DNA from 2 places in the Bradyrhizobium sp. UFLA01-814 genome. Region 1 is predicted to be linked to the other one. Evidence: riboswitches for the same ligand, from Rfam matches in the RefSeq annotation. Region 1 holds a riboswitch; the other holds the start of a gene.
What was found. A riboswitch is a leader RNA that binds a small molecule or an ion and turns the genes downstream of it on or off. The one in region 1 is predicted to bind glycine.
Positions count from the first base shown of each region.

Region 1 (14,644 bases):
ACTGCTTGGCACGATAGCCGGCGAGCAGGTCGACGGCGGAGAGATCGTGCAGCGACGTGATGGCGTCCCCTTTGGGCTTATGCATGCGCACCTGCCGGCATGCGTTTCTCGATGATGCGGGCGAACATGCTGGCGCCGATCGGCAGGATCTTGTCGTCGAGAACGTAACCGGGATTGTGAACGGGCACGGAGCCGTCATGGCCGACCCAGAAATACGCGCCGGGAATGGCCTGCATCATGTCGGCGAAATCCTCGCTGCCCATCTTGGGCGTCGAGCGCGTGATCACCTTGGCGGGGTCGACGACGGCGCGCGCGACTTCCTCGACCACGCGGGACTGTTCTTCCTGGTTCACCAGCACGCTGAAGCCGTCGCGGATCTCGACCGAGATTTCGGCATCATATGCCGCCGCAAAGCCGGCAGCGATTTCGCGCATGCGCTTGCGGATCAGCTCACGGATTTCGTCGGAGAAGCAGCGCACCGTGCCGCACATCCAGGCTTCGCCGGGAATGACGTTGTACGCCGACCCGGAATGGATCTGCGTGATCGACAGCACCGCAGCCTGCAGCGGATCGACGTTGCGGCTGACGATCGACTGCAACGCCTGTCCGAGCGTCATTGCGATCACGACGGCATCCTTGGAGCGCTCCGGCATCGCACCATGCGCGCCGTAGCCCTGGATCCTGATGTCGAAGAAGTCGGCTGCCGCCATTGCCGGGCCCGGCAGGATGGCGATCTCGCCATGGTTCAGGTCGGGTGCGTTGTGCAGGCCATAGACCTCGTCGCAGGGGAACTGCTTGAACAGGCCGTCCTTGATCATGGCGCGGGCGCCGCCGAGGCCTTCCTCGGCCGGCTGGAAGATGAAATGCACGGTGCCGTCGAAATTGCGGGTCTCGGCCAGATAGCGTGCCGAGCCGAGCAGCATCGTGGTGTGGCCGTCATGGCCGCAGCCGTGGAAGCGGCCGGGAATCGTCGAACGCCACTTCAGATTGGTGTTCTCTTCCATCGGCAGCGCGTCCATGTCGGCGCGCAGGCCGATCTTCTTGGAGCCGCTGCCCTTGCCCTTGAGCACACCGACCACGCCGGTGCCGCCGAGGCCGCGATGCACCTCGATGCCCCAGCTCGCGAGCTTGTCGGCGACGATGCCTGAGGTGCGGACCTCCTCGAAGCCGATCTCGGGATGCGCATGCAGATCCCGTCTGATGGCGGTGAGTTCGTCGGCAAAACTGTCGATGCGCTCAATGGTCGGCATGGCTCTCTATCCGTTTGTGCGTGATGGGGAGGTGGGTGTGAAAGCAAGGCCGTTCGGCTTGATACGAATGCCGGGACGCAGATGTTTCCACGGCAGCGTGGCGGTATCGGCGGGCATCGCACCGGGAGCGGCGCAAATCAGCAGTTTCTCGGCGATCGGCTCGAAATCGGCGCGGAAGTGCACCGAGCTCTTGTTGACCAGGATCTTCTGTGCCGTCGGCTCGATGCCGACATAGCGGTACATCGCCTGGTCGGCAAGCTGGGCCTTGTAGGACCCGACTACGACGCGGACGTCGCCGACCCGCAGGCAGGCCGAGGGGCCCATATCCATGTCCCGGCCGCCGAAATAGGGACCGGGAGCCACGAATTTGCCATCCGAGAGCTGTTCGACGACAAAAGTCTCCCGGTATGGCGCGTCGCCGGGAATACCGGACTTGCCGCCGAGCTCGAGCGTGACAGTGGCGCCGACACCGGCGGTGTGCGCGGCCTTCGCGGATTGCGGGTCGTAGATCACGCCGGTCGCGGCACTCGCCCTGTTGCGCACCAGCGCGCGCAGCATGCCGGTGGTGTCGGAATCGCCGCCGGCGCCGGGATTGTCCTGGGTGTCGGCGATGATGATCGGCCGGCTCGCCGATTTCGCCAGTTCCATCGCCAGTCGCACGCCTTCGTCGGGCGAATAGATCCGGCCGTCGAAATCGTCCTCATGGCTCTCGACCAGCGCGACGAGCTTGTCGGCGGCGGCATCCGCATCGGCCTGGGTCCGGCCATAGGCGAACACGCTCGGCCCGCAATCCCTGAAATCGGCCGCGGGGAAGCCGGGCGCAAACGACAACGTCGGCACGGCGTCGCTCTCGAGCGCGGCGAGCTTCTGATAGATGCCTTTCGTGGGCTGGTCGTTGGTGCATTGCCAGCTGATCGGGATCAGGAACGGCAATTGCCGGAAGGCCTTGGCGAAGCGCTGCCTGGACTTGAGCATCAGCGCCAGATGCCGGGCGCAGGCGCGGCCGGTTTCGGCCATGTCGACATGCGGATAGGTGCGGTAGGCAATCAGCGCATCGGCATGTTCGATCATCTTTGGTGAAACGTTCGCATGCAGATCGAGGCTCGCCACCAGCGGCAGGTCGTTGCCGATCGCTTTGCGCACGCGGGCCAGCGTTTCGCCTTCACCGTCGTCATAATGCTCGGTGACCATGGCGCCGTGCAGATCGAGATAGACGGCGTCGATCGGTCCGGCCGCGGCGATGCCGTCGACCATTTCCGTCACGATCCGCTCATACGCATCCTTGCTGACATGCGCTGATGGGCTCGCCGCGGCGAAGATCGTCGGCACCAGCTCCCAGCCATTGGCTTCCGCCGCCTCGACAAACCCGGCAAGGCCGACATTGATCTTGCGCATGACCTTGAGCACGTCGGCGCCATGCCTCATCGACGGCCAGCCGCCGCCATGCACGAAATCGTCATAGGTTGCCTTCGTCGGTGCGAAGGTATTGGTCTCGTGCAGGAAGCCGCCGACGGCAATGCGAGTCATCAAGTTGGTCTCGATACGCGTTTCTTCGATCATGATGCGATCGTGACGACGCGCGTCATGATCTCATCGCGTTGGTTGGAGCGTGATCTCTGGGGAAGACCGGTGTCCACCTTCAGGGCCACGCTCTAGCGCGCGACGTTAAGCGTGTCGTCGCGCCAAGCGCAAGCCGTGGAGCACTTCCGGATTTGCATGCCCTATGGGCGTATTGAGGGCCCAAAGGTACGTCGTGAGGCTAAGGCTAAAGACTTAGGCCGTTGCCACGAGGCCTTCCGAAACCGGGCGGAAATTCGCAAAATCCCAGCCGCGTCCGGGCGCCGCATCGAGCAGCGCGCGGGTATAGGCCTGCTGCGGATTGGTCAGCACCTCGGCGGCCGGTCCCTGTTCCACGACGCGGCCATGTTGCATCACGGCGACGTCGTCGCAGATTTGTGCGGCGACGCGCAAATCATGCGTGATGAACAGCAGCGCGATGCCCAGTCGCCGCTGGATTTCGTCGAGTAGATCCAGCACCTGCGCCTGCACCGAGACGTCGAGCGCGGACACCGCCTCATCCGCGACGAGCACGTCGGGATCGAGCGCCAGCGCGCGCGCGATCGCGATGCGCTGGCGCTGGCCTCCGGAGAACTGGTGCGGATAGCGCGAGATCGCGTCGGGCGGCAGGTGGACGAGCTCGAGCAGCTCGCGCGCCCGCGCCAGCGCGTCCTTGCGCGGCATGCCGTAATTGACCGGGCCTTCCGCGATGCTCTCGCCGACGGTGACGCGCGGATTGAGCGAGCGGTAGGGATCCTGGAAGATGATCTGGATCTTCTGGCGATGCGGCTGCAGCAGCCGGCGCGACAGGTCGGAGATCTCGCGGCCGGCGAGGCGCACCCCGCCCGAGGTCGGATCGATCAGGCGGACGATGCAGCGCGCGACGGTCGACTTGCCGGAACCGCTTTCGCCGACGATGCCGAGCGTGCGGCCCTTGCGCAGGGTGAGGGTGACGTTGCTGGCGGCGGCGACCTCGCGGGCTTTGCCGTACAGCGACCGCTCCCGGTAGATCTTGCTGAGCTCGTTGGCTTCCAGCACCACTGGCTCGGTCGTCTCCGGGCGCGGCGCGCGCGGCACCAGGCTCGGCACCGAGGACAAGAGATTGCGGGTGTACTCCATCTTCGGATTGCGCAGCACGTCCTGCAGCGGGCCGGTTTCGACAAGGCGGCCGTGTCGCATCACCGCGACGCGGTCGGCGATCTCGGCCACCACGCCCATGTCGTGGGTGATGAACAGAACAGCGGTGCCGTGATCGCGTTGCAGATCGCGGATCAAGGTGAGGATCTGCTTCTGCGTGGTGACGTCGAGCGCGGTGGTCGGCTCATCGGCGATCAGGAGCTTCGGCTCCAGAACCAATGCCATCGCGATCATGATGCGCTGGCGCTGACCGCCCGAGAGCCGATGCGGGTAGGAGGAGAAGATGCGCTCGACGTCCGGCAGCCGCACATGCTCCATCATCGCCAAAATCTTCTGACGCCGCGCGCGGGCGTCGAGATCGGTGTGGGCGCGCAGCACCTCGTCGATCTGGCGGCCGACCGGCACGACGGGATTGAGCGCGGTCATCGGCTCCTGGAAGATCATCGCCATCCGCGTGGCGCGGAGTTGCCGCAGCCGCCGGTCGCTGGCGGTGAGCAGTTCCTCGCCGACCAGTTTGACGCTGCCGCCAGACGGCACCAGCGTGCCCTTCTGCAGCAGGCCCATCACGGTGAGCGATGTCACCGACTTGCCCGAGCCGCTTTCGCCGACCAGGCACAGCGTCTCGCTTTCACGGACCTGTAGCGACAGGTCGTCGATGATGCGATGCGCATCCGCCTTGCGGCCGAGGCCGACGACGAGATTGTTGATGTCGAGGACGACGTTGGTCATGTCAGGTTCTCTTGGCGCGGCTGCGGTGAGCGCGGCGACGGAATTTGTCCACTGTCATTCCGGGGCGATGCGAAGCATCGAACCCGGAATCTCGAGATTCCGGATTCGGTGCTTCGCACCGCCCCGGGATGACGGCTTCAATTGGCATTGAAGCCGTCACTTGCCCTCACGCTGCTTCATGCGGGGATCGAGCGCGTCGCGCGCGGCGTCGCCGATCAGGTTGACGCTGAGAATGGCGATCGAGAGCAGCAGCCCCGGCCAGAAGATCAGCGACGGCTTGACCTGGAAATAGGCGCGGCCCTCGGCCATGATGTTGCCCCAGGTCGGCGTTTCCGGCGAGATGCCGGCGCCGAGGAACGACAGGATCGCCTCGGTCAGGATCGCGGAGGCGCAGACATAGGTGCCTTGCACGATCAGCGGCGCGATCGTGTTCGGCATCAAATGCCGCCACATGATCTTCGGCAGGCTGGTGCCGAGCGAGATCGCGGCCTCGACATAAGGCTCCTCGCGCGCAGTCAGCACCACCGAGCGCACCAGCCGCGCCACGCGCGGGATCTCGGGGATGGTGATCGCGACCATCACGGTCCAGATGCTGGCACCCGACAGCGACACCACGGCGATCGCGAGCAGGATGGCGGGGATCGCCATCAAGCCGTCCATCACGCGCATCAGCACCGCATCGACCCAGCGGAAGAAGCCGGCGACGAGGCCGATCAGAAGCCCGATGGCGATCGAGCAGACGGCGGCGCCGAGCCCGATCACCAGCGAGATCCGTGCGCCGTAGATGATGCGCGACAACAGGTCGCGGCCATAGGCGTCGGTGCCGAGCAGATATTGCGCGCTCGACGGCTTCAGCCGCTGCGACGGCGTCAACAGCAGGGGATCGTGCGGCGCAAGCAGCGGCGCGAAGATCGCCATCAGGATGATGAGGGCGAGGCAGATCGTCGCAATCGCGATGATCGGCGTCGACGTCAGGAAGCCGAACTTGACGCGGAACGGCCGGGTAACGGGAATAGAGGATTCGGGAAGGGTTTCGATCGCCATTGCTCAGTACCGGATACGAGGATCGAGCAGGGTGTAGGCGAGGTCGATCAACAGATTGACCGCGACGTAGATACCCGACGTCAACAGGATCATCGCCTGGATCACCGGATAGTCGCGCGCCAGCACCGCATCGACGGTGAGGCGGCCGATGCCGGGCAGGTTGAACACGCTTTCGGTGACGACGACCCCGGAGATCAGCAGCGCGAAGCCGGAACCGATCACCGTGATGACCGGCACGGCCGCGTTGCGCAGCGCATGGCGCAGCAGCACGCCGGTCTCGCCGATGCCCTTGGCGCGCGCCGTGCGCACGTAATCCTCGCCGAGCACATCGAGCATCGAGGCGCGTGTCATGCGCGCAATCAGGGCGACGTAGATGAAGGAGAGGGTGCAGGTCGGCAGGATGATGCGCTGGAAGAACGGACCGAAGCCGGCCGAGATGCTCTTGAAGCCCTGCACCGGCACCCAGCGCAGATCGATCGCAAAGATCTGGATCAGCACATAGCCGATCACGAACACCGGGACCGAGAAGCCGAGCACCGACAGTCCCATCACGAAGCGGTCGATCCAGGTGCCGTGTTTCCACGCCGCGATCACGCCGAGCGGCACCGCGACCAGGATCGAGAGGATGATGGTGGCCAGCGCGACCGAGATCGACGGCTCGAGGCGCGGGCCGATCATTTCGAGGATCGGCTTGTTCGAGATCAGGGAGACGCCGAGGTCGCCGTGCAGCAACTTGGCGATCCAGGTGTAGAACTGGATGTAGATCGGCTCGTTCAGACCAAGCGAGGTCCGAATGCGTTCGAGCTGTTCGGGCGTCGCATTATCGCCGGCGAGGATGGCGGCCGGGTCGCCCGGCGTCAGCCGCAGCAACAGGAACACGAACAGAGCCACCACGCCCATCACGGGAATGGCGGCGAGGATGCGGCGAAGCAGATATCCGAGCAAATTTGATCCGTTGGGTTGTGGTCGATGAAGTCCCCAGCGGGACCGTTGCACACCAGACCGTAGCACAGATGGTAGCAGACTCACGGTAGAACTTGAGCAAGTCCCATGCCATCGGTGCTGCGGTTTTTGCGGTGCAGCTAATCAGTCCTGTTGGCCGCGATTATTCCTCCGGTGCAGTTCGAAGCAGTCCACTGGAAGGTGGATTGATTTCAGCTTTGCGCGCGTCGGCGGGCACATCGAGCCCGGCACCGAACGACGGCGCCATCGGCGGCGCGTCGAGGTCGTGCCAATCGTCGATCGCCTGGGCCACCATCTGCGCCGTCGCCGCCGACAGCGTCCACCCGAGATGACCGTGGCCCGTATTGTAGAACACGCCCGGAATCCGTCCGGCGCGAACCACCGGCATCATGTTCGGCATCATCGGGCGCAAACCCGCCCATGGCACGACTTTCGACGTGTCGATGTTTGGGAAATGATGCCGCACCCAGTCCACCAGCGGTTGAATGCGATCGGCGCGAATGTCGCGGTTGAAGCCGTTGAACTCTGCGGTACCGGCGACGCGGAAGCGGTCGGCGCCGAGCCGGCTGGTGACGATCTTCGCAGCTTCATCGAGCAGGCTGACGGTTGGGGCCGCATTCCGGCTTTGCGGCGCATCGAGCTGCACCGTGATCGAATAGCCCTTCACCGGATAGACATTGACGCGGTCGTTGAGCAGGCTGGCGAAGTGGCGGCTCGCCACGCCGGCGCAAATCACGATCCCGTCCGCTTGCAATTGCTGCCGCGTCGCGACCGCAGCATCATCTGAAGCAACTTCGTTCCAGTCGATGCGGAAGCCGTCATCGCCGCGTGCGATCGTGTCGACGTCGGCTTCATGGACAAAGCTCGCGCCACGGCGGATGCAGGCGTCGGCAAGCCCGCGCGTGAATTTGTGGATATCGCCGGTCGCGTCCGACGGCGTGAAGAAGCCGCCATAGCAGGTTGTCTGCAGCGCGGGTTCGATGACGCGGATTTCGTCCGGGGTCACCGGCCGGCGGTCGAGCCCGCCTTGCTGCAGCAGCGTGTTGACCCGCAGGCCCGCCTCGAACCCGGCCTTGTCGTGATAGACGTGCAGGATGCCGCGGCGTTCGAGATCGAAGGCGATATTCTCGCGCTGTGCGATCGAGAACAGGTGCTTGCGCGCTTCGATTGCGAGCCGCGTGGTCTCGATCGTGTTGCTGCGATAGCGCGTGATGCCGCCGACGAACTCGCCGATCCAGGAATATTTGTGCCAGCTCGGCTTCGGGTTCATCAGCAGCGGCGCGTCGCTTCTGAGCATCCAGCGCAGACCCTTGAGGATGGTCGCAGCACTGTTCCAGACTTCGGCGTTGCTGGCGGAAAGCTGTCCGCCATTGGCGAACGAGGTTTCCATCGCGGCGTAGCGATGCCTGTCGAGGACAGTCACCTTGTAGCCGCGTTCAAGCAGGGCATAGGCCGTCGTTACGCCGGTGATGCCGGCGCCGATGATCGCAATATGTGGCATGATGGTCTTCAGGCTCCCGTGGGTTAGAGTCGCCGAACCACCGGTGAAACCGGCATTCGGCGCCCCATCTGTCACGGTACCTGAGAGCTTGATCCGCATCGGGCCGAGGCCAGAAGCGAACTATCCCCTTCGGTGGACGTCATGGCCCTTGATGTGCGGCCATGTTCGTCTCTCTCCAGATCGTCCTGACGATACAGTCCTTTTGCCTGAGAGTTTCCGGGGCGGTTGCTCCGTCGGCGCCGAAGGCAACAACACGAATGTTGTCGCTTCGATCTCTCCCGCATCGTCGCGTTGGACGGCCGGACCGTAGGCGAAGCCTTAAAAATGGACAAGGCTAAATTTCGGTCCGGCAGTGCCAACGTGTTGTGCAGTGCAATCGATGTCAGTCCAGCGTCGCCAACAATGCCGCCATCAGGCGGCCGCGCTCGGCGAGGCTGTCGACCTCGATATATTCGTTGAGCGTATGCGCATCGGCGCCGCGAACGCCGAGGCCGTCGAGCGTGGGGATGCCCATCGCGCCGGTGAAGTTGCCGTCCGATCCGCCGCCGGCGCTGCCGTGCGGCAGATCGAGACCCATCGCCGCCGCAAGGCCTTTTGCCTTTTCATACAGCGCCATGGTGCCCGCATCGGGCTCCCACACCGGGCGGGTGACGCCGCGCGTCACCTTGAAGGTCACGTCGTTGGCGGTGCCCGACAGTGCCAGCATGCGCTCGACGCCACGGTCGAGATCGGCCTGGCGCTTGGCCATGCTGAGCGCTTCGCCGGTGCAGGTCGTTGCGACGCAATTGACCCACTGGCCGCCATGCACGATACCGACCGAGAAGGTGCAGTCCTCGGTGGTCATGCCGTCGATGGCGATGATCTGCCGCGCCATCTCGCGGATCGCGGAACGCCCGGAAGACAGCGTCGCGCCGGCATGGCTGGGCTTGCCGGTTGCTTCCAGATTGAAGCGCGCGATCGCATAGCGGCCGGTGACGACGCCGTTGTTCGGCCGGCCGGGCTCCGGCACCAGCACGTATTTGTTGCGCGCGGCTTCCGCCTCGATGATGTCGCGCGTCGACGGCGTGCCGACCTCTTCATCGGGGGTGAACAGCACGGTGATCGGCAGCGGTGTCGTGAAGGAGGCGCGCGCCAACTGCCTGATCGCCTCGATCGACAGGTAGTTGCCGCCCTTCATGTCGAAGATGCCCGGCCCGAAACACTTGTTGCCTTCGCGCCGCCACTTCAGCTTCTCGATGGTGCCGACGGGGTGCACGGTGTCCAGATGGCCGGCAATCAGGATGCCGGGCTGACCTTGTTTCGGATGGGGGAAACGGGCGCGGACGCAGCCCGCGAAGCCCTGGCGTCCGGCGATGCGCTCGATCGTCGCACCCATGATCGCCATCTCGCGGGCGGCGAGATCGAGCATGCGCTCGACCGCGGCCGCGTCCCAGGTCGGGCTTTCGCATTCCACCCAGCTGCGCAGGCCCTGCAGCATCGTTTCGGAATCAAAGGGGAGATTGGCTGGGTTCATCGTTTTTCTCTCTTGTTGTTCTGACGGCGCCGGCATCGCGCGGCGTTACGAAAATCTCAGCCGACGATTTTGTAAAGCCAAAATCTGGCGTGCGGCCTCATTCGTTTGTGTACGTCCGATGCGGCCTGAAACCGATTGACGCGCTTGGCGCTTGGTGCAAGTCTCGATTTCACAAGCCATACAGCATGTTAGTTCGCCTAAATAACGAACCGCATGCATAACGAATAAGCCGGCTTTGACCAGTTACACGTCAGGAGAGATTGCATGTTCCCTATCTCGCGTTGGAAACACCGCACGCTAGCGGCCGCGTTGACGGCGCTCGCGCTGTCGTTCGCGCCGCAGGAATTGTCATTCGCACCGCAGGCGATGGCTGCGGGCAAGACCATCACCGCGGTGATGCACTCGGATCTGCGCGTCATCGATCCGATCATGACCACGGCCTACATCACCCGCGATCATGGCTACATGATCTATGACACGCTGCTGGCGACGGATTCCAATTTCAAGATCCAGCCGCAGATGGCGGACTGGAAAGTTTCCGACGACAAGCTGACCTATACGTTCACGCTGCGCGACGGCCTGAAGTGGCACGACGGCGCGCCGGTCACCGCGGAAGACTGCGTCGCCTCGCTGCAGCGTTGGGGCAAGGTCGACGGCATGGGCCAGAAGCTGATGGACTTCGTCGCGAGCCTGGAGGCGACCGACGCCAAGACCATCACGCTGAAGCTGAAGGAACCCTACGGCCTCGTGCTGGAATCGATCGGCAAGCCGTCGTCGCGCGTGCCGTTCATGATGCCGAAGCGTCTTGCCGAGACGCCGCCGGACAAGCCGATCCCGGAACAGATCGGCTCCGGACCGTTCAAATTCGTGCAGGCGGAATTCCAGCCGGGCGTGAAGGCGGTCTATGAGAAGAACAAGGACTACGTGCCGCGCAAGGAGCCGGCGAGCTGGACCGCGGGCGGCAAGGTCGTCAAGGTCGACCGCGTCGAGTGGGTCACGATGGCCGATGCACAGACCGCGGTGAACGCGTTGCAATCCGGCGACATCGATTTCATGGAGAACCTTCCGTTCGACATGCTGCCGGTGCTCGAAGCCAATCCGGATCTCAAGATCGACGTCCTGAACAAGTTCGGCTTCCAGACCCTCGGACGCATGAACTTCCTCTATCCGCCGTTCGACAATCCGAAGGTGCGCCGGGCTGCGTTCCTGGCGATGAACCAGAAGGACGTGCTCGACGCGCTGGTCGGCAACGCCAAGTACCAGAAGATCTGCGGCGCCTTCTTCGTCTGCGGCACGCCGCTCGAGACCGACGTCGGGGCCGAAACGCTGGTGAAGGGCAACGGCCTCGCGGAAGCCAAGAAGGCGCTCGCCGCGTCCGGCTATGACGGCACCCCCGTGGTGATCATGGCGCCGGGCGACGTCACGACGTTGAAGGCCCAGCCGGTCGTGGCCGCGCAGCAGTTGCGCGAGGCCGGCTTCAAGGTCGACCTGCAGGCCACCGACTGGCAGACCGTGGTGACCCGCCGCGCCAGCCAGAAGCCGCCGAAGGAAGGCGGCTGGAACATGTTCTTCACCAACTGGGTCGCGGCCGACGTCTCCGATCCGATCGTCAACGCGTCGATCACCGGGCGCGGCAAGAATGGCGGCTGGTTCGGCTGGGCCGAAGACCCGAAGATCGAGGAGCTGCGTGACAAATTCGCACGCGCCGGCTCGGCTGAGGAAAAGAAGAAGATCGCCACCGAAATCCAGACCGAGGCCTACGATCAGGTGATCTACGTTCCGCTCGGCCAGTACACCATTCCGAGCGCCTGGCGGAAGTCGCTCACCGGCGTGCTCGACGGCCCGGCGACGCCGATCTTCTGGAATATCGACAAGTCCGAATAAGCTTGCGGCTCAACGCAAAACGAATGGCCGGGACTTGTCCCGGCCATTTTTCTTTTTCTTTTCGCTGTCGCTTGTCAGGTGTGGCTGTCGCGAAGCTGCTCCAATCCGTCGCTAAGCGGTGGCCCGCCTGGTGGCGCGCTGTGCGGCGGGGAGGGGCGCTCCTTGCGCTGATCGCATTGTTCGGTTGCGCGCTGCGCGGATGGATCGTCGTTCGGCATCGTCATGCTCCAATTGCGGCATGACAACGAATATCCAGTGCATGAGTTCCGAACCGGCGACCGCTAATCGCCGTGGTCTGGTCTCATACTGCTCGGGCTCGACAAGCTCGTGAGCTGCGTCGGTCCAATACCGGTCGCAATCCGATTGCTCTTCGCAATCCGATTGCAGTTTGCAATCCGATTGCAGTTTGCAATCTCCATCGCCGATCTCCGACCAAATTGATTTCGCAATGCGACGGCCGCGAAATGAGCGGCCGGAATTTCCAATGCGGGAAGACTACGATGGTCAGCGATCGCGGCGTGTGAACCACGCCACAGCCGGAAAACACGAGGCGGCGAGCATCGCGATGCTGGCCCGCCTGGTGGGTCCGTGCACGGCATGCGAAGGCTGGTGCGGGCGGTGGGACTCGAACCCACACGACGTTGCCATCGAGGGATTTTAAGTCCCTTGCGTCTACCAGTTCCGCCACGTCCGCGTTGCGCCAGGCGCGCCGATTTCTAGCGCGTTTGGGCGCGGAGTGGAATTGTCATTATCCAGTGCTAACAGGTGAGCTTTCAAAGGCTTAAGCGGCCGCCCGCAATTCCATTTGCCTCGGCGGCCGAGCATTGGGATAAGCAGCGCGCCGCCGCGATTGAGCCTCAATCCGGACACCGGTGGCTGCTTTAGGCAATCTCAACACTGTCCGGTTAAGAAAGCTGAATGTCTGTTCGTTTCCCACGCCGCCCGAAGCTGCCGCGCGCGGCGGCCGTCATCGCGCTGCTCGCCTCGGCCGCGGGCGTTTCCGGCTGCGCGCAGATCGGCGACAGCGTGCCGTCGGCATTCGCCGATCCCGCCAAATATGAGCTCTATGATTGCAAGCAGCTCGAGAACGAGCGCAGCAATCTCAAGACCCGCGCGGCGGATCAGGAAAAATTGATGGCCAAGGCGGAGACCGGCGTCGGCGGGACTGTCGTCTCCGAGATGGTCTATCGCAACGAGTTGATCTCGATCCACTCCCAGCAGAAGCTGGCGGATGAGGCCTGGCGCAAAGGCAGGTGCCATGAAAGCACGCCGGACACGCCTGCGGCCGCTGCCCCCGCTGCTCCCACGCCGGCGGCGAAGGGCCCGCGCGCGCCACGGGGCCTCGTCCACTAGGCCGGCGTTTCCAGAACGAGACGGTTGGCCGAGCTCAGGCGCGCCAGTCGTAGATCCAGTCCTGCCGCGCCAACATGCGCTCCGGACCGATGGCGCGGATCGCCAGATCGCGCGCGATCGCCGCCGGTCCGCCCAAATGATAGATGCGGCCCTGCTGTCGCGCCAGGCGCTGCACTTTCAATACGCGTCCGCGCCGCACCCGTGCGTAGCGCTTCAGCGCGGCGGGAATGCCTGCGGTGTTTTCCCCGGTGCTCTCGCTCAAGGCCTTGGCGAGCACGGCCGCATCCTCGATCGCCATGCCGGCGCCTTGTGCGGCAAACGGCAGCATCGCATGCGCGGCATCGCCGAGCAGCGTCACCGCGCCTTCGCTCCAGCGGCCGATGTCGGGCAGGGTGAACAGCGCCCATTTGCGCCAGCCGTCGACCGCGCCGATCAGCATCCGCGCCGTCGCGGGCCAGCGCGCGGTGGCGAATGCACCCTTGATCTCGTTGATGTCGCCGGGCTCGCTCCAGCCCGGCCGGTTCCAGGTGCCCGATACGATCGCGACCACGTTGATCTGGCGTCCGGCCGAGATGGGATAGGCGACGAGATGCACGTCCGGTCCCATCCAGAGCTGCACGCGCGGTGCGGTGTATTCATGCGGCAGGGCGGTGGCGTCCAGCGTGCCGCGCCAGGCGATCAGGCCGGAGAATTGCGGCCGTACATCCGGAAACAAATGCCCGCGCACCGACGACCAGATGCCGTCGGCACCGATCAGCGCAACGGCCAATTCCTCCTGCCGTGTATTGCCGCGGCGTTGGACGACCGTGAGGCCTCTGGCATGCTTGGTCACATCCTCGAACTGGCAGCCGAGCCGCAGATCGATATCGGGATGGTCGTTGACGGCGGCCTGCAGCGCGGCCTGCAAATCGGCGCGGTGGATCACCCAATAGGGTGCGCCGGCGCGGAACTCGGCGGCTTGGCCAAGTGGCATCCGTGCGATCTCGCCACCGGCCCGCGCGCTCAGGATGTTGACGGATTCAGGCGTGACCGCGCGCTGCGCAAGCGGTTCCTTGAGCCCGAGCTCGACCAGGATGCGGCTGGCGTTGGGAGAGAGCTGGATGCCGGCGCCGGCTTCCTCGAGCCGTTCGGCCTTCTCCAGCACGACGACGCGAAAGCCCTGTGCCGCCAGTGTCAGCGACGCCGTCAGTCCTCCGATCCCGGCGCCTGCAACGATGACGGTTCGCGTCAGCGCCACGGAGCGGTCAGGCGACCTTGTCTTTCAGCACGCATTCCGGCGGCCGCGCTTCGCCGGCCGCGAGGTCGGACGCGAAGCGATAGAGCGTCGAGCAGTACGGGCAGATGATCTCGCTGTCGTTACCGAGGTCGAGGAACACGTGCGGGTGGTCGAACGGCGGGTTGGCGCCGACGCACATGAACTCCTGCGATCCGATTTCGATCACCGAGACACCGGCATCGTTATGGAAGTGCGGGACGACGTGGTCGGACATATTCTCACCTTGATGGCAACGATGGGCAGACGCAATCAACAGCATGCGGCATCGCGAAATGCCGCGCACCATACTGGCGGGAACAGTTGATTCCTAGAGCCCCGATGGCTCATTTGCTCATGCAAATTCGACACAATCTTGTCGTCCCAGAGAAGCCCTCCTTTGGTCGGAGCCGTTGTGTCGCAAAAACGGCACACTATCTCCAAGGCGAATAAAACTAGAG
Region 1 covers NZ_JAQOSR010000024.1:30,933-45,576, reverse strand. Annotated here, with positions in the region: gene PMN64_RS10255 (amidase) at 1-85, opposite strand, end outside; gene PMN64_RS10250 (M20 aminoacylase family protein) at 78-1,250, opposite strand; gene PMN64_RS10245 (M81 family metallopeptidase) at 1,257-2,777, opposite strand; gene PMN64_RS10240 (ABC transporter ATP-binding protein) at 3,024-4,673, opposite strand; gene PMN64_RS10235 (ABC transporter permease) at 4,830-5,717, opposite strand; gene PMN64_RS10230 (ABC transporter permease) at 5,721-6,662, opposite strand; gene PMN64_RS10225 (D-amino acid dehydrogenase) at 6,823-8,181, opposite strand; glycine riboswitch at 8,248-8,362, opposite strand; glycine riboswitch at 8,366-8,472, opposite strand; gene PMN64_RS10220 (M20/M25/M40 family metallo-hydrolase) at 8,564-9,694, opposite strand; gene PMN64_RS10215 (ABC transporter substrate-binding protein) at 9,959-11,578, shown strand; tRNA gene PMN64_RS10210 (tRNA-Leu) at 12,186-12,272, opposite strand; gene PMN64_RS10205 (twin-arginine translocation pathway signal) at 12,497-12,931, shown strand; gene PMN64_RS10200 (FAD-dependent monooxygenase) at 12,966-14,168, opposite strand; gene PMN64_RS10195 (zinc-finger domain-containing protein) at 14,176-14,421, opposite strand.

Region 2 (14,644 bases), on a different contig from region 1:
GGACCGCGACACGCCGGCCGGGAAGCAGCCCTCGGCGCGGGTGTAGGCCCGGTTCCAGTCATCGTCGGCAATGTCGTGGACGGTGTGCGGCGCGTGGCGCAGCGGCGAGGCCTCGACCTTCCAGCGGCCCTTTTCGATCTCCGCGATTTCGTCGCGGATCGCGATCATGGCGTCGCAGAAGCGGTCGATCTCGAACTTCGATTCCGACTCCGTCGGTTCGATCATCAGCGTGCCCGCCACCGGGAAGCTCATGGTCGGTGCGTGGAAGCCATAATCGATCAGCCGCTTAGCGATGTCGTCGACGGTGACGCCGCTGGTCGTCTTCAGCGCCCGCGGATCGACGATGCACTCATGCGCAACGCGGCCGCGCTCGTTGCGGTACAGCACCGGGAAGTGCGGCTGCAGCCGTGCGGCGATGTAGTTGGCATTGAGGATCGCGATCTCGGTGGCGCGCGTGAGGCCTTCGCCGCCCATCATCAGGATGTAGATGTAGGAGATGGTCAGGATCGAGGCCGAGCCGAACGGCGCGGCCGACACCGGGCCGATGGCGTGCGCCGTCGCTCCGTCGGTTGCGGGATGGCCCGGCAGATAAGGCGCAAGATGCGCCTTCACGCCGATCGGGCCCATGCCGGGGCCGCCGCCGCCATGCGGAATGCAGAAGGTCTTGTGCAAATTGAGATGGCTGACATCGGCGCCGTAATCGCCGGGCCGCGAGAGCCCGACCTGCGCGTTCATGTTGGCGCCATCGAGATAGACCTGGCCGCCATGCGCATGCACGATGTCGCAGATCTCGCGGATATGCTCCTCGAACACGCCGTGGGTCGACGGATAGGTGATCATCACAGCGGCAAGGTTGGCGGAGTGCTTCTCGGCCTTGGCGCGGAGATCATTGACGTCGACGTCGCCGCGCGCATCGCACGCCACCACCACGACCTCCATGCCGACCATCGCGGCCGAGGCCGGATTGGTGCCGTGCGCGGAGGAGGGGATCAGGCACATCTTGCGGTGCGGCTCGCCGCGCGCCAGGTGATAGCCGCGGATCGCCAGCAGTCCGGCATATTCGCCCTGCGCGCCGGAATTCGGCTGCAGCGAGACCGCGTCATAGCCGGTGATGTCGCACAGCCACTGCTCCAGCCGCTTGAACAGCGCGTGATAGCCCTTGGCCTGATCTGCGGGCGCGAACGGATGCAGATTGCCGAACGCCGGCCAGGTCAGCGGGATCATCTCGGTGGTGGCGTTGAGCTTCATCGTGCAGGAGCCGAGCGGGATCATCGCGCGGTCGAGCGCGAGGTCGCGATCACTGAGCTTGCGCATGTAGCGCAGCAGCTCCGTCTCCGAGCGGTGGGTGTTGAACACCGGATGGGTGAGGAACGCGCTGGTGCGCCGCAGCTCCTTCGGCAGCGCCTCGCGCGCGGCCGCTTCGATCTCGGCAAAGCTGAGCTTGCCGCCGAACACGCGCCATACTGCCTCGACGGTCTCCGGCGTCGTGGTTTCGTCGAGCGCGATGCCGAGCGTGGTCGCACCGATGCGCAGATTGATCCGCTCCGCCTGCGCGCGGGAGACAATCTCGATCTGCTTCGCTCCGGCCTCGACCGTCACGGTATCGAAGAACGCTTCGCTGGTCGGCGCAAAGCCGAGCTTGCGCAGGCCGGCGGCAAGCACGGTCGCGCGGCGATGCACGCTGCGTGCGATATGGGTCAGGCCCTCGGGACCGTGATAGACCGCATACATCGAGGCGATCACGGCAAGCAGCACCTGCGCGGTGCAGATGTTCGAGGTCGCCTTTTCACGGCGGATATGCTGCTCGCGGGTCTGCAGGGCGAGGCGATAGGCGGGCTGCCCACGCGAATCCACCGAGAGGCCGACGAGGCGGCCGGGCAGCGAGCGCTTCAGCGTGTCGCGCACCGCCATGTAGGCGGCGTGCGGTCCGCCATAACCCATCGGCACGCCGAACCGCTGCGCCGAGCCGATCGCGATGTCTGCGCCGAACTCGCCGGGCGAGGTGAGCAGCGTCAGCGACAGCAGGTCCGCCGCGACGATCGCAAGCGCGCCCTTGGCGCGCAGCGATGCGATGGCAGGCTTGAGGTCGCGCACCGCGCCCGATGTTCCCGGATATTGCAGCAGCGCGCCGAGCACATCGGCGTTGTCGAGCTCGGTCAGGGGATCGCCGACCACCAGCGCCCAGCCCAGCGGCGCGGCGCGCGTGCGCATCACCGCCAGCGTCTGCGGATGCACCTCCTTGTCGACGAAGAACACCTTTGCCTTGACCTGCGAGTGGCGCTCGGCGAGCGCCATCGCTTCCGCCGCTGCGGTCGCTTCGTCGAGCAGCGAGGCGTTGGCGACGTCGAGCCCGGTGAGGTCGCAGATCATGGTCTGGAAGTTGAACAGGGCCTCGAGCCGGCCCTGGCTGATCTCCGGCTGATACGGCGTGTAGGCGGTGTACCAAGCCGGGTTCTCCAGGATGTTGCGCTGGATCACCGCGGGCAGGATGGTGCCGGAATAGCCCTGGCCGATCAGCGAGGTGAACACCTGGTTCTGCGCGGCGAGCTCACTCATATGCGCGAGCGCCTCGGTCTCGCTCAGCGCCCGGCCGAGATCGAGCGGCGCCTTTTGGCGGATCGAGGCCGGCAGCGTTTCATTCATCAGCGCCTGCAGGCTCGCGGCGCCGACCGTCTCCAGCATCGCGTTGATGTCGCGCGGCGACGGTCCGATGTGGCGGCGGACGAAATCGGTGGCGGCTTCGTTGATCGGCTTGAAGGGCGCGTTCATGACGTGGTCCTCGTTGTCAGCCGTCATACTCCGCGAAAGCGGGGTATCCAGTACGCCGGGACATCAGTGATTGAGCTGAAGGGCCGCGGCGTACTGGGTCGCCCGATCAAGTCGGGCGATGACAGTGAGTGTGTGGTGGCAATCTGCTTCATTCTCTCAGGCGGTGTGCGCGGCGTAGGCGGCCTCGTCCATCAGGCCGCCGAGCTCGCCCTTGTCGGCAATCTTCATCTTGAAGAACCAGGCCTTGCCGCCGGCGTCCGAATTGACCAGCGCGGGCTCGGCGGCGAGCGCGTCGTTGACCTCGACCACCTCGCCGGTGATCGGTGCGTAAACGTCGGAGGCGGCCTTGACGGATTCGACGACCGCGGCGGCCTCGGCCTTCTTCAGGCTGCGGCCGACCTTGGGCAGTTCGACGAACACGACGTCGCCGAGCTGCGACTGCGCGTAATCGGTGATCCCGATCGTGGCGACGTCGCCCTCGATGCGGAGCCATTCGTGGTCGGACGTGTACAGCGTCGTCATGGGATCGATCCTTTGGCGTTTAGCGTTTGTAGGTATTGGGGACGAAGGGCGTGGCGGCGACTTTCAGCGGCAGCCGCTGGCCACGCACTTCGGCGAAAACGGTGGTGCCGACGGCGGAAAGGGCGGTCGGCAGATAGCCCATCGCGACCGGCGCATTGAGGCTCGGGCCGAAGCCGCCCGAGGTCACCTTGCCGAGCTGCTCGGTCGAGGCGGCATCGGCGAACAATGCGGCGCCTTCGCGCACCGGGGTGCGGCCGTCGGGCTTCAGGCCGACCCGCCGGCGCGCGGCGCCATCTGCGAACTGCGCCAGAATCTTGTCGGCGCCGGGGAAGCCGCCGGCGCGGGCGCCGCCGCTGCGGCGAACCTTCTGCACCGACCATTCCAGCGCGCCTTCGACCGGCGTCGTCGTGGTGTCGATGTCATGGCCATAGAGGCACAGCCCGGCTTCGAGCCGCAGGCTGTCGCGCGCGCCGAGCCCGATCGGCAACACGTCGGGATTGTCGAGCAGCGCGGTGACCACGGCTTCCACCTTGTCTGCGGGCACGGAAATCTCAAAGCCGTCCTCGCCGGTATAGCCGGAGCGCGAGACGAAGCAGTCGACGTCGCCGACGCGGCGCGGACCGGCGTCCATGAATTTCATCGAACTGACATCTGCACAAAGTTTCGCCAGTGCCGATTCGGCTTTCGGTCCCTGCAGCGCGATCAGCGCGCGGTCGGCCAGCGATACGATCTCGCAAGCGTCGGCGAGGCTAGCGCGCAGATGCGCCTCGTCCTCGGCCTTGCATGCGGCGTTGACCACCAGGAACAGGTGATCGCCGAAATTCGCCACCATCAGGTCGTCGAGCAGGCCGCCGTCATTGTTGGTGAATTGCGCGTAGCGCTGCCGTCCCGGCGCGATGCCGACGATGTCTTGCGGCACCAGTTTTTCAAGCGCGAGCGCAGCGTCGGTGACCTTGCCGGATTTGGCCTTCAGCGCGAGCTGGCCCATGTGCGACACGTCGAACAGGCCGGCTTCCTTGCGGGTGTGCAGATGCTCCTTCAGCACGCCGGCCGCATATTGCACCGGCATGTCGTAGCCGGCGAACGGCACCATCTTGGCGCCGCGCGCCAGGTGCAGCGCGTGCAGCGGGGTCTGTTTCAGCGGGGAAGTTTCGCGTGCAAGCATCACAGGGCCCTCGCGGTTCCCGTCGGGGACCTATTTCCCCTTGAGAAACCTGCAGAAAGCCCCATCTGTCGCTGTGCCTGAGAGTATTATCCCGTCGGCGGACGCATCGGGGCGAACCCCAGCGTCTCTTTCCAGATGTCAGACGTCACGCGGTCCTTTTGCCTGAGAGTTTCCGGGGCGGTTGCTCCTTCGGCGCCGGCGGTAAGGCCGGTCTCTCCCGACGTGACTAGGTATAGGTAGGTAGAAAACACGGCGCCACCAAGACTGTCAACGCAGCTGCAGCAACTATCCAATGGGCTTTGTGCTGCCGCGGCAAGCCCATGATCCGCCTGCACAGTTTCTGGACACCGCAGCTGGCAATGTCTAAAAGCGTTCGGCCGGAAAATGACGCCTTTTTGCGGCTGGCCGGCCCCTTTTTCCGATTGGATGAACATGAGCAGCGTCAACGACATCAGGTCGACCTTTCTGAACTTCTTCAAGGAGAACGGCCACGAGATCGTGGCCTCGTCGCCGCTGGTTCCGCGCAACGACCCGACCTTGATGTTCACCAATGCCGGCATGGTGCAGTTCAAGAACGTCTTCACCGGCGTCGAGAAGCGCTCCTATCAGCGCGCGACGACGTCGCAGAAGTGCGTGCGCGCCGGCGGCAAGCATAACGACCTCGACAATGTCGGCTACACCGCGCGCCATCTCACCTTCTTCGAGATGCTCGGCAACTTCTCGTTCGGCGATTACTTCAAGGAGCGGGCGATCGAGCTCGCTTGGAATCTGATCACCAAGGATTTCGGGCTGAAGAAGGACAAGCTGCTGGTCACCGTCTACCACACCGACGACGAGGCGGCCGGCTACTGGAAGAAGATCGCGGGCTTGTCGGACGACCGCATCATCCGCATCCCGACCTCGGACAATTTCTGGGCGATGGGCGATACCGGTCCGTGCGGTCCGTGCTCCGAAATCTTCATCGACCGCGGCGAGCACATCTGGGGCGGACCTCCGGGCAGCCCGGAGGAGGATGGCGATCGCTTCCTCGAATTCTGGAACCTGGTGTTCATGCAGTACGAGCAGGTGACGAAGGAGGAGCGCGTGGCGCTGCCGCGTCCCTCGATCGACACCGGCATGGGGCTGGAGCGCATGGCCTGCATCCTGCAGGGCGTCGAGAGCGTGTTCGAGACCGATCTGTTCCGCAATCTGATCGATGCCGCCGCGTCCACCCTCGGGCACGGTCCGAACGAGCAGAACGTTGGGTCGTACCGCGTGATTGCGGACCATCTGCGCTCGTCGGCGTTCCTGATCACCGACGGCGTGCTGCCGTCGAACGAGGGCCGCGGCTACGTGCTGCGCCGGATCATGCGCCGCGCGATGCGCCATGCGCAGCTCTTGGGCGCGAGCGAGCCGCTGATGCATCGCCTGGTCTGGGCGCTGGTCCGCGAAATGGGCCAGGCCTACCCGGATCTGGTCCGCGCCGAGAAGCTGATCGAGGAGACGCTGCGGCTGGAGGAGACGCGCTTCCGCAAGACCCTGGCGCGCGGCCTGTCGATCCTCGACGAGAAGAGCGCCGGCCTCAAGAAGGGCGACATGTTCGACGGCGACACCGCGTTCACGCTGTACGATACCTACGGCTTCCCGCTCGATCTGACGCAGGACGCGCTGAAGTCGCGCGGCATCAGTGTCGACCAGGCGTCGTTCACCGACGCGATGGAGCGGCAGCGCGTGAAGGCGCGTGCCTCCTGGGCAGGCTCGGGTGAGGCGGCGAGCGAGGCGACGTGGTTCCCGCTGCGCGAGAAGCTCGGCGCGACCGAATTCCTCGGTTACGAGACCGAGAGCGCGGAAGGCGCGGTGACTGCGCTGATCAAGGACGGCGCCGAGGTCGAGAGCCTGAAAGCCGGCGAGAGCGGTGCGATCGTGCTGAACCAGACCCCGTTCTACGGCGAGTCCGGCGGCCAGGTCGGCGACACCGGCGTGCTCACCGGCGAGGGCGTCAAGTTCCGCGTCACCGACACGCAGAAGAAGGCCGGCGATCTGTTCGTGCATCTCGGCACGGTGGAGCAGGGCACGCTCGGCGTCGGCACCGCGCTGCAGCTCGAGGTCGATCACGCCCGGCGTTCGTCGATCCGCGCCAACCATTCGGCGACGCACCTGTTGCACGAGGCGCTGCGCCAGGTACTCGGCGATCACATCGCCCAGCGCGGCTCGCTGGTCACGCCGGACCGGCTGCGCTTCGACTTCGTGCATCCGAAGCAGATCACGCCGGAAGAGCTCGCCCGGATCGAGGACATCGCCAACGATGTCGTGCTGGAGAATGACGAGGTCACCACCCGGGTCATGGGCGTCGACGATGCCCGCGAGGCCGGCGCCCGCGCGCTGTTTGGCGAGAAGTACGGCGACGAGGTTCGTGTCGTGTCGATGGGCAAGGGTACCCGCGATCACGGCCAGAACGCGCTCGGCTGGTCGGTCGAGCTTTGCGGCGGCACCCATGTCCGCCGCACCGGCGACATCGGCATGATCTCGGTGACCAGCGAGGGCGCGGTGGCGTCCGGCGTCCGCCGCATCGAGGCGCTGACCGGGCATCACGCGCGCAAGCACGCCAACGACACCATCGCGCTGGCCAAGACCGCGGCGCTGGAGCTGCGCACCACGATCGACGACGTCCCGGCGCGGATCGCCGCGCTGATGGAGGAGCGCAAGAAGCTCGAGCGCGATCTGTCTGACGCCCGCAAGAAGCTCGCGATGGGTGGCGGCGGTGCGTCGAACGGCGCCGCCTCAGCCGTTCGCGAGGTTGGCGATGTCAAGCTGCTCGCGCGCGCGGTCGAGGGCGTCGAGACCAAGGATCTCAAGAGTCTCGTCGACGACGGCAAGAAGCAGATCGGCTCGGGCGTGGTCGCGATCGTCGGCGTCACCGAGGACGGCAAGGCCGGCATCGTGGTCGGCGTCACCGCCGATCTGACCGCGCGGTTCAACGCGGTCGAGCTCGTGCGCAAGGGCTCCGAGGTGCTCGGCGGCAAGGGCGGTGGCGGCCGGCCCGACATGGCGCAGGCCGGCGGGCCCGACGGCGCCAAGGCCGATGCCGCGCTGTCGGCGATCGAACAGGCCATGACTCAACAGGCATCGGCCGGCGCCTGACGGAGAGGCTGATCGTGGCGACGGCTCCGCTCAAGCCCACGATCAGCGATCCCGGGCTGCGTGACCGTCTCTACGAGCTGCTCGAACGCGATGATCTGCCGCATTCGGGCGGCTTGCGGTTTGCCCGCCTCATCGTCGCCATCATCGCCGTCGACGTGCTGGCGGCGATTCTGGCCTCCGTGCCCGAGATCGACGCGCAGTTCGGCTGGCTGCTGACGACCATCGAGATCGCGGCGGTCATCGCCTTCGCGCTGGAATATAGCGCGCGGCTCTGGAGCGTGGTCGGCCACTCGCTGCGTGACATGACGCCGGCGCGGGCGCGGCTGGAATACGTCTTCTCGGCGCTCGGCGTGATCGATCTGCTCGCCTTCCTGCCGTCGGCCATCGCGCTTGCCATCGGCGACAAGACCGCGCTGGTGCTGTTCGGTATGCTGCCCTTCCTCAAGCTGGTGCGCTACTCGACCGCGATGCGCTCGCTGCTGGCGGCGCTGCATGCCGAGCGGCGCACGCTGTTCGGCTGCGTCGTGATCCTGACCGGCGCGGTGCTGCTGTTCGCTTCGCTGCTCTATGCCATCGAGCACAAAGTGCAGCCGGACAAGTTCGGCACCATGCCGCAGGCGATGTGGTGGGCGATCGTGACGCTCGGCACCGTCGGTTACGGCGACGTCGTCCCGATAACGCCGCTCGGCCGGACCGTCACGGTGGTCGCGATCGTGGTCGGCTTCGCGATGATCGCGCTGCCGGTCGCGATCATCTCGACCGCGTTCGCCGACGAGGTCCGGCGCCGCGACTTCGTCGTGACCTGGGGCATGCTGGCGCGGGTGCCGCTGTTCTCACATCTCAACGCCGCCGATATCTCCGACATCATGCGCTTGCTGCGGTCGCAGACCATCGAGGCCGGCGAGGTGCTGGTGCGGCGCGGCGATGCGGCGTCATCGATGTATTTCATCACCGCGGGCGAGGTCGAGATCGACCTGCCGAGCCAGCTTGTGCGGCTTTCCGACGGCGCGTTCTTCGGCGAGATCGCGCTGCTGCGGCGGACCAGCCGCTCCGGCACGGTGACGGCGACGCGCAAGACCAAGCTCCTGGTGCTCGATGCGCAGGACTTCCATGCCCTGATTGAGCGCATGCCGGCGCTCGCCGCCCATGTCCGGGAGACCGCGGAGGCGCGGCTTGCCGATCCGCTCGCGGCCGGCGGCGACCTGGCCGCCGCGGAGATCGCCCAGGCGCCGCGCGAGACCGACGGCGGCATCCGCGACTAGAACCTCATTCCGATTGAATCGGAACGAGGCTCTCGATTCTTCGTTTGGCGCGTCTTCTTCACGCGGACCGGTATCCACTTCGCTCGAAAACGCTCAGTCCCGTCGCAGGAACACGTAATCCGCCGAATATGCCGCGCCCTTCAGCGCGCCTGATTTGTCGCAGGCCCCGCTGAGCTCGCCGCCCGAGGTGTTGATCCGCTGCACGGTTGCGATGCCGGAGAGCAGGCCGTTGCCGCGGTGGGCAATCACCTCGAGCTTCAGCCAGGCAATGTCGGAAGGCGTTGCGCCGGGTGCGCTGCCGGCGGTGCGGGCGGTCACGGCGCTGCCGTCGACATGCTCCCAGTTCGGACCCGCATAATGCCGGCCGACCGTGCGGCCATCGGCGATCAGGGTCGCGACCGGTTCGCGGAACGACCAGGCGAGCTTGCCGTCGGTGACCGGCTTGCATTCATAGACCTGCACGCCCTCGGCATGGACCGACAGAACCGCCGACTCGCCGGGCGCCGCGACGGCGTCGGGCAGGGGACCGGCAGCGAATGCCGCCGACCCGGTGAGGGAGAACGATGCGAGCACGACGGCTCTGACAAGGGCCATGGTCATGCTCGCACCTGTCTTCCCAGGATGACGGCCTCAGGCCGCGATCGCCTTCACGAGGTTGTCGGACACCTTGTCGAGGAATCCGGTGGTCGAGAGCCAGCGCTGGTCGGCGCCGACCAGGAGCGCGAGGTCCTTGGTCATGTAGCCCTCTTCGACGGTCGCGACGCAGACCTTCTCCAGGGTGGTGGCGAACTTCGCCAGCGCCTCGTTGTTGTCGAGCTTGGCGCGATGGGCGAGGCCACGGGTCCAGGCGAAGATCGACGCGATCGAGTTGGTCGAGGTCTCCTTGCCCTTCTGGTGCTCGCGGTAGTGGCGGGTCACGGTGCCGTGGGCGGCCTCGGCTTCCACGGTCTTGCCGTCGGGGGTGAGCAGCACCGAGGTCATCAGGCCGAGCGAGCCGTAGCCTTGGGCCACGGTGTCGGACTGCACGTCGCCGTCATAGTTCTTGCAGGCCCAGACATAGCCGCCGGACCATTTCAGCGCCGAGGCCACCATGTCGTCGATCAGGCGGTGCTCGTAGGTCAGGCCCTTGGCGTCGAATTCCTTCTTGAACTCGCGGTCGAACACGTCCTGGAAGATGTCCTTGAAGCGGCCGTCATAGACCTTCAGAATCGTGTTCTTGGTCGACAGATAGACCGGGTAGTTGCGCATCAGGCCGTAGTTGAACGAGGCGCGGGCGAAATCGGTGATGGAGTCGTCGAGATTGTACATCTCCATCGCGACGCCGGCGCCGGGCGCCTTGAACACTTCCTTCTCGATCACGGTGCCGTCCTCGCCGACGAACTTCAGCGACAGCGTGCCCTTGCCGGGGAACTTGATGTCGGTGGCGCGGTACTGGTCGCCATAGGCATGGCGGCCGATGATGATCGGCTTGGTCCAGCCGGGAACCAGGCGCGGCACGTTCTTGCAGATGATCGGCTCGCGGAAGATGCAGCCGCCGAGGATGTTGCGGATGGTGCCGTTCGGCGACTTCCACATCTGCTTCAGGCCGAATTCCTTCACCCGGGCCTCGTCGGGGGTGATGGTGGCGCATTTGACGCCGACGCCGACCTTCTTGATGGCTTCGGCGGCGTCGATGGTCACCTGGTCGTTGGTCTCATCGCGGTATTCCATGCCCAGATCGAAATAGAGCAGTTCGACATCCAGGAACGGGTTGATCAGCTTGTCCTTGATGTACTGCCAGATGATCCGGGTCATCTCGTCGCCATCGAGCTCGACGACGGGGTTGGATACCTTGATTTTTGCCATGACGGGGAGGCCCTCTTGGGAACGGCGCGCTTTTGACGGCGGGGATGGAAAAGATGCCTGCGCTATAGCACCGCCCGGGGGCGGGCGGAAGCGGAGGGGTTATGCACTTTCAGCCCATCTTTTCACCTAAAATGGGACCTGAGTGGCCGTCCCCGCGACGATGTACCAGGTCACGAACAGGCCCGCGATCAGGGCCCCCGGCAGGCTCGATCCGGTCCGCCGCCGGGTGAAGGTCGCGATCACGGCGACGATCGCGAGCAGCGGCACGAACTGGATCGCGACGATGGTCGAGAGCGGCACGAAACCGGGGTCCGGGACCGGGTTGAACAGCTTCCCGGTCAGCCACAGCGTGCCGTATTGCAGCACCAGCAACACGATGAAACCGAACGTCAGCGCCAGGATGTTGGTCAGGTACAGCGCCCCGCGCGGCGCATCCATGGTCGAGAAATTCCGGTGCAGCACGTGCAGCGCCACGACGAAAAACGCCGTGAACGGAATCAGATAGATCAGGAAGATGAGGAATTGCTTCGCGCTCATCAACTTGAGTGCGACGATCCAGAAGCGGAAGTCGATCTTGAAGGCGAGGTCGGCGAGCCACAGCGCGGCATAGCCGACCGCGACCGAAGCCAGCGCGATCACGACCGATTGACCGACAAGGCCGGTCCGGCTGGCGCGCTTCGGGGCGAACCGCATCAGGGCGAGCGTGATCAGGCCGTTGATGACGGCCCAGACCAGGATCTGGTTGGTTATGCCCTGCGGCAGGAACGCGCTCGGGGTGACGAAGGTGCCGCCCAGCGCAAAGGCCGGGTAATAGGTCAGCGCCGGGATGAAGGCGGACAGGATGAACGCCGTCGTCCAGCGCCGGCCGCTCGCGGCCTGATGCGGCGGCATGGTGCCGTCGGCGACCGCCGGCAGCCGCAGGCCGGAGAACATCGGTGCCTCCAGCAGCCCGTCGAACGTCCCGATGACCAAGGCAATGAAACCGATGAGGGCGATGAGCGTGCCGATCTCCTTGCGGAACCAGATCTGGTCGTCGACCGGGCGCGGCGTGCCGCCCTTCAGCGTCTTGGCGAACCAGTCGAGGCTGTAGCCGATCGCCTCATGCGAGATGTGCTCGGCCGGATGGGTCATCGCCGGGGTGTACAGCACCCGCGCGGTGCCGCTAGCCGGATCGCCATAGACCTTGCCCGGCTCGACCGCGCCTTGCGTGCCGAACAGCGCCCAGAGCTTTGGGCTTTGGGTGACGTCGCGGGCGAGCTGGACGCCCCACATCAGGTCGGGGAATTCCTCGTACTGCGCGAACACCAGCGCGGTGTTGCGCGGCCAGTTCGCCGTGCCCTCGGCGGCGAACGGCTTGCCGGTGGACGAGCCCTCCAGCACCATCGACTTGTAGTCGTTGGGCATCGCTGCTGCGGCGGCCAGAACCGTCCAGCCGCCCATCGAATGGCCCTCGAGCCCGATATTCTCCTTGTCGACGAATTGGAGGCTGCGCAGATAGGCAAGGCCGTCAGGTCCGCCAAAACCGTTGGCGAAGGAGGGCGGGTCGCTATAGCCGTGGCCGGTCTGGTCGAGCGCGAGCACCACGTAGCCGCGGCGGGCAAACTCGATGGCGAAGCCGTCCTGGGTCTCGCGCGAATTGATATAGCCGTGGACGGCGAGGATGCCGGGCGCCGGGATCTGCGGCGTGGCATTCGGCGGGATGTAGAGCAGGGCGCTCATGGTATTGCCCTTGGCGCCCTTGAAGCGCACATCCTCGATCCGGATGCCGCCGGCGGTCTGCGTGAAGTGGGCGAGCAGGCCCCCCGCCACGATCAAGATCAGGCCCAAAATCGCCAGCGTCCATCTGCCCCGCATCGTCGTCCCCCCAAGGTGCCTCGCCGTTGAAACCGGCATCTCAAGCGTGCCTTTACAGCTTCGCTTTGGTTGTGGTTGATAGCCTATCCGAAGGCCAAGTGCGCGCAAGCGGCAGCCTTCGCTTCGTGCGATTGGGATTCCGATTGAGGATTCGCAAACGCCGCTAACCCTGTTATCTCCTTGGAGAAAATGGTCCCGCGCAAAACCGGTGCAAAGCTGGTCGATGCGGTCTTGGGCCCCTGCTTGAGATTTTGAATCAGCCGCTTTGGAAGCTGATTCAAAATCTTCAGACGTTGAATCAGAAAGTGAAGTGAGATGTCCGGCACCGACAAGACCAAGGCAGGGCACGACCTTGCCGGTCCCGTCGTCATCCTGGTCGAGCCGCAGCTTGGCGAGAACATCGGCATGGCCGCGCGCGCGATGGGCAACTTCGCGCTGTCGAGGATGCGCATCGTCAACCCGCGCGACGGCTGGCCGAACATTGCCGCCCAGCGTGCCGCCGCCGGTGCCGACCACATCATCGGTTCTGTCGAGCTGTTCGACACGGTCGAGCAGGCGATCGCCGATCTCACGCTGGTATTTGCGACCACCGCCCGGGCCCACGACCAGGCCAAGCCGGTGGTCGGGCCGGAGGGCGCGGCGGGTGAGATCGTCGGTCATGTCGCGTCGGGCGGCGGCGCCGGCATCCTGTTCGGGCGCGAGCGCGCCGGCCTGACCAATGAGGAGGTCGCGCTCGCCAACCGCATCATCACCTTCCCGGTCAATCCAGGCTTCGCCTCGCTCAATCTGGCGCAGGCGGTGCTGTTGATGGGGTACGAGTGGTTCAAGCTGTCGACCGCGGGCACGCTGCCGTTCGCGATGCCCGAGCGGTCCGAGCCGGCCTCCCAGCACCAGATGCAGGCGTTCTTCGACAACCTCGTCGCCGAGCTCGACAAGGTCGAGTTCCTGCGGCCGGCGGAGAAGCGCGACACCATGCTGGTGAACCTGCGCAACATCTTCACGAGGATGGATCCGACCAAGCAGGACATGCACACGCTGCACGGCGTGGTGATGGCGATCGCCGAGGGCCGCAAGGGCCCGGCCAAGGGCGGCGTGCTCGACGGCGCCCAGGCGACGCGCTTGCGGGCGCTGCTCGCCGAGCAGGGGCAGGGTGGCGCGACCGCCGACAGCAGCAGCACCGTGCGCGGGCTCGCCCGGCTGCTCCGCCGCAATCCGACCGACGCCGAACGGATCCTGTGGCAGGCGCTGACACGGGACCGCCGCTTCGCCGGCCAGTTCAAGCGCCAGACCCCGGTCGGCCGCCACATCCCCGACTTCGTCTCCTTCGTGCACCGGCTCGCGATCGAACTGGTCAACCCGAACGAGAGCGAGGCCATCGGAGCCGACCGCGCCAAGCGCAGAGCCTGGCTCGAGGCGCGCGACTATCGGGTCGTCGACATGCACGTGGCCGAAGTCGAGCGCGATCTCGACGGCGAACTCGCGCGGCTGGAGGCGGGGCTGCAGCAGGGGCGCTAGCTTACGCAATTGCTCTGTCCGCGGAGCAAGAACGGGATTCGAGTAAGCGACTCTTTCCACACGTCGTCCTGGCGAAAGCCAGGACCCATAACCACCGCATTGGATTGTGAAAGGGATCGTGGCCGCAGCGTCGCGCAACAATTGAGATTTGGGGTAATGGGTCCCTGCTTTCGCAGGGACGACACTGTGTTTGTTGCGCGGCCGGTGAGTCATACATCCACGTTCTCGCGACGCGCTTCGCCCGAGCTTTGCTCTTCGTTTCGCCGCTCTGATTACAGAGGGCGAAGGGAAAGCCGAGTGCCGACCGCAGGCGCGGTGCGGCGCGGATGGCGTGATATCTGCCCTCACAATCCCGAAGGCAGCATCTCGCTAGGCTAGCGCCGACACGAGCCACAGACCCACATGCAGATCGCGCCCATCCGCTCCGATGCTTGCGGCGAGCGCGTTGCGTACCGCTTCTATGGCGCGATGACGTTGAGCGTCCGTGGCATTCTCGAGCAGCGCAGGCAGCGGGCCGGCCTGCGTGATGAAGGCCATGCTTTGCGCGATGTCGCCGCCATGGATCGGCACGTCGGCCGCCTTGAGCGCAATG
Region 2 covers NZ_JAQOSR010000076.1:16,250-30,893, reverse strand. Annotated here, with positions in the region: gene gcvP (aminomethyl-transferring glycine dehydrogenase) at 1-2,769, opposite strand, end outside; gene gcvH (glycine cleavage system protein GcvH) at 2,926-3,291, opposite strand; gene gcvT (glycine cleavage system aminomethyltransferase GcvT) at 3,311-4,456, opposite strand; glycine riboswitch at 4,598-4,686, opposite strand; gene alaS (alanine--tRNA ligase) at 4,889-7,576, shown strand; gene PMN64_RS22835 (cyclic nucleotide-gated ion channel) at 7,588-8,838, shown strand; gene PMN64_RS22830 (DUF3455 domain-containing protein) at 8,932-9,432, opposite strand; gene PMN64_RS22825 (NADP-dependent isocitrate dehydrogenase) at 9,469-10,683, opposite strand; gene PMN64_RS22820 (alpha/beta hydrolase family protein) at 10,810-12,537, opposite strand; gene PMN64_RS22815 (TrmJ/YjtD family RNA methyltransferase) at 12,853-14,052, shown strand; gene PMN64_RS22810 (class I SAM-dependent methyltransferase) at 14,422-14,644, opposite strand, start outside.
Region 2: another riboswitch for glycine. It lies ahead of gcvT (glycine cleavage system aminomethyltransferase GcvT); the one in region 1 lies ahead of PMN64_RS10225 (D-amino acid dehydrogenase).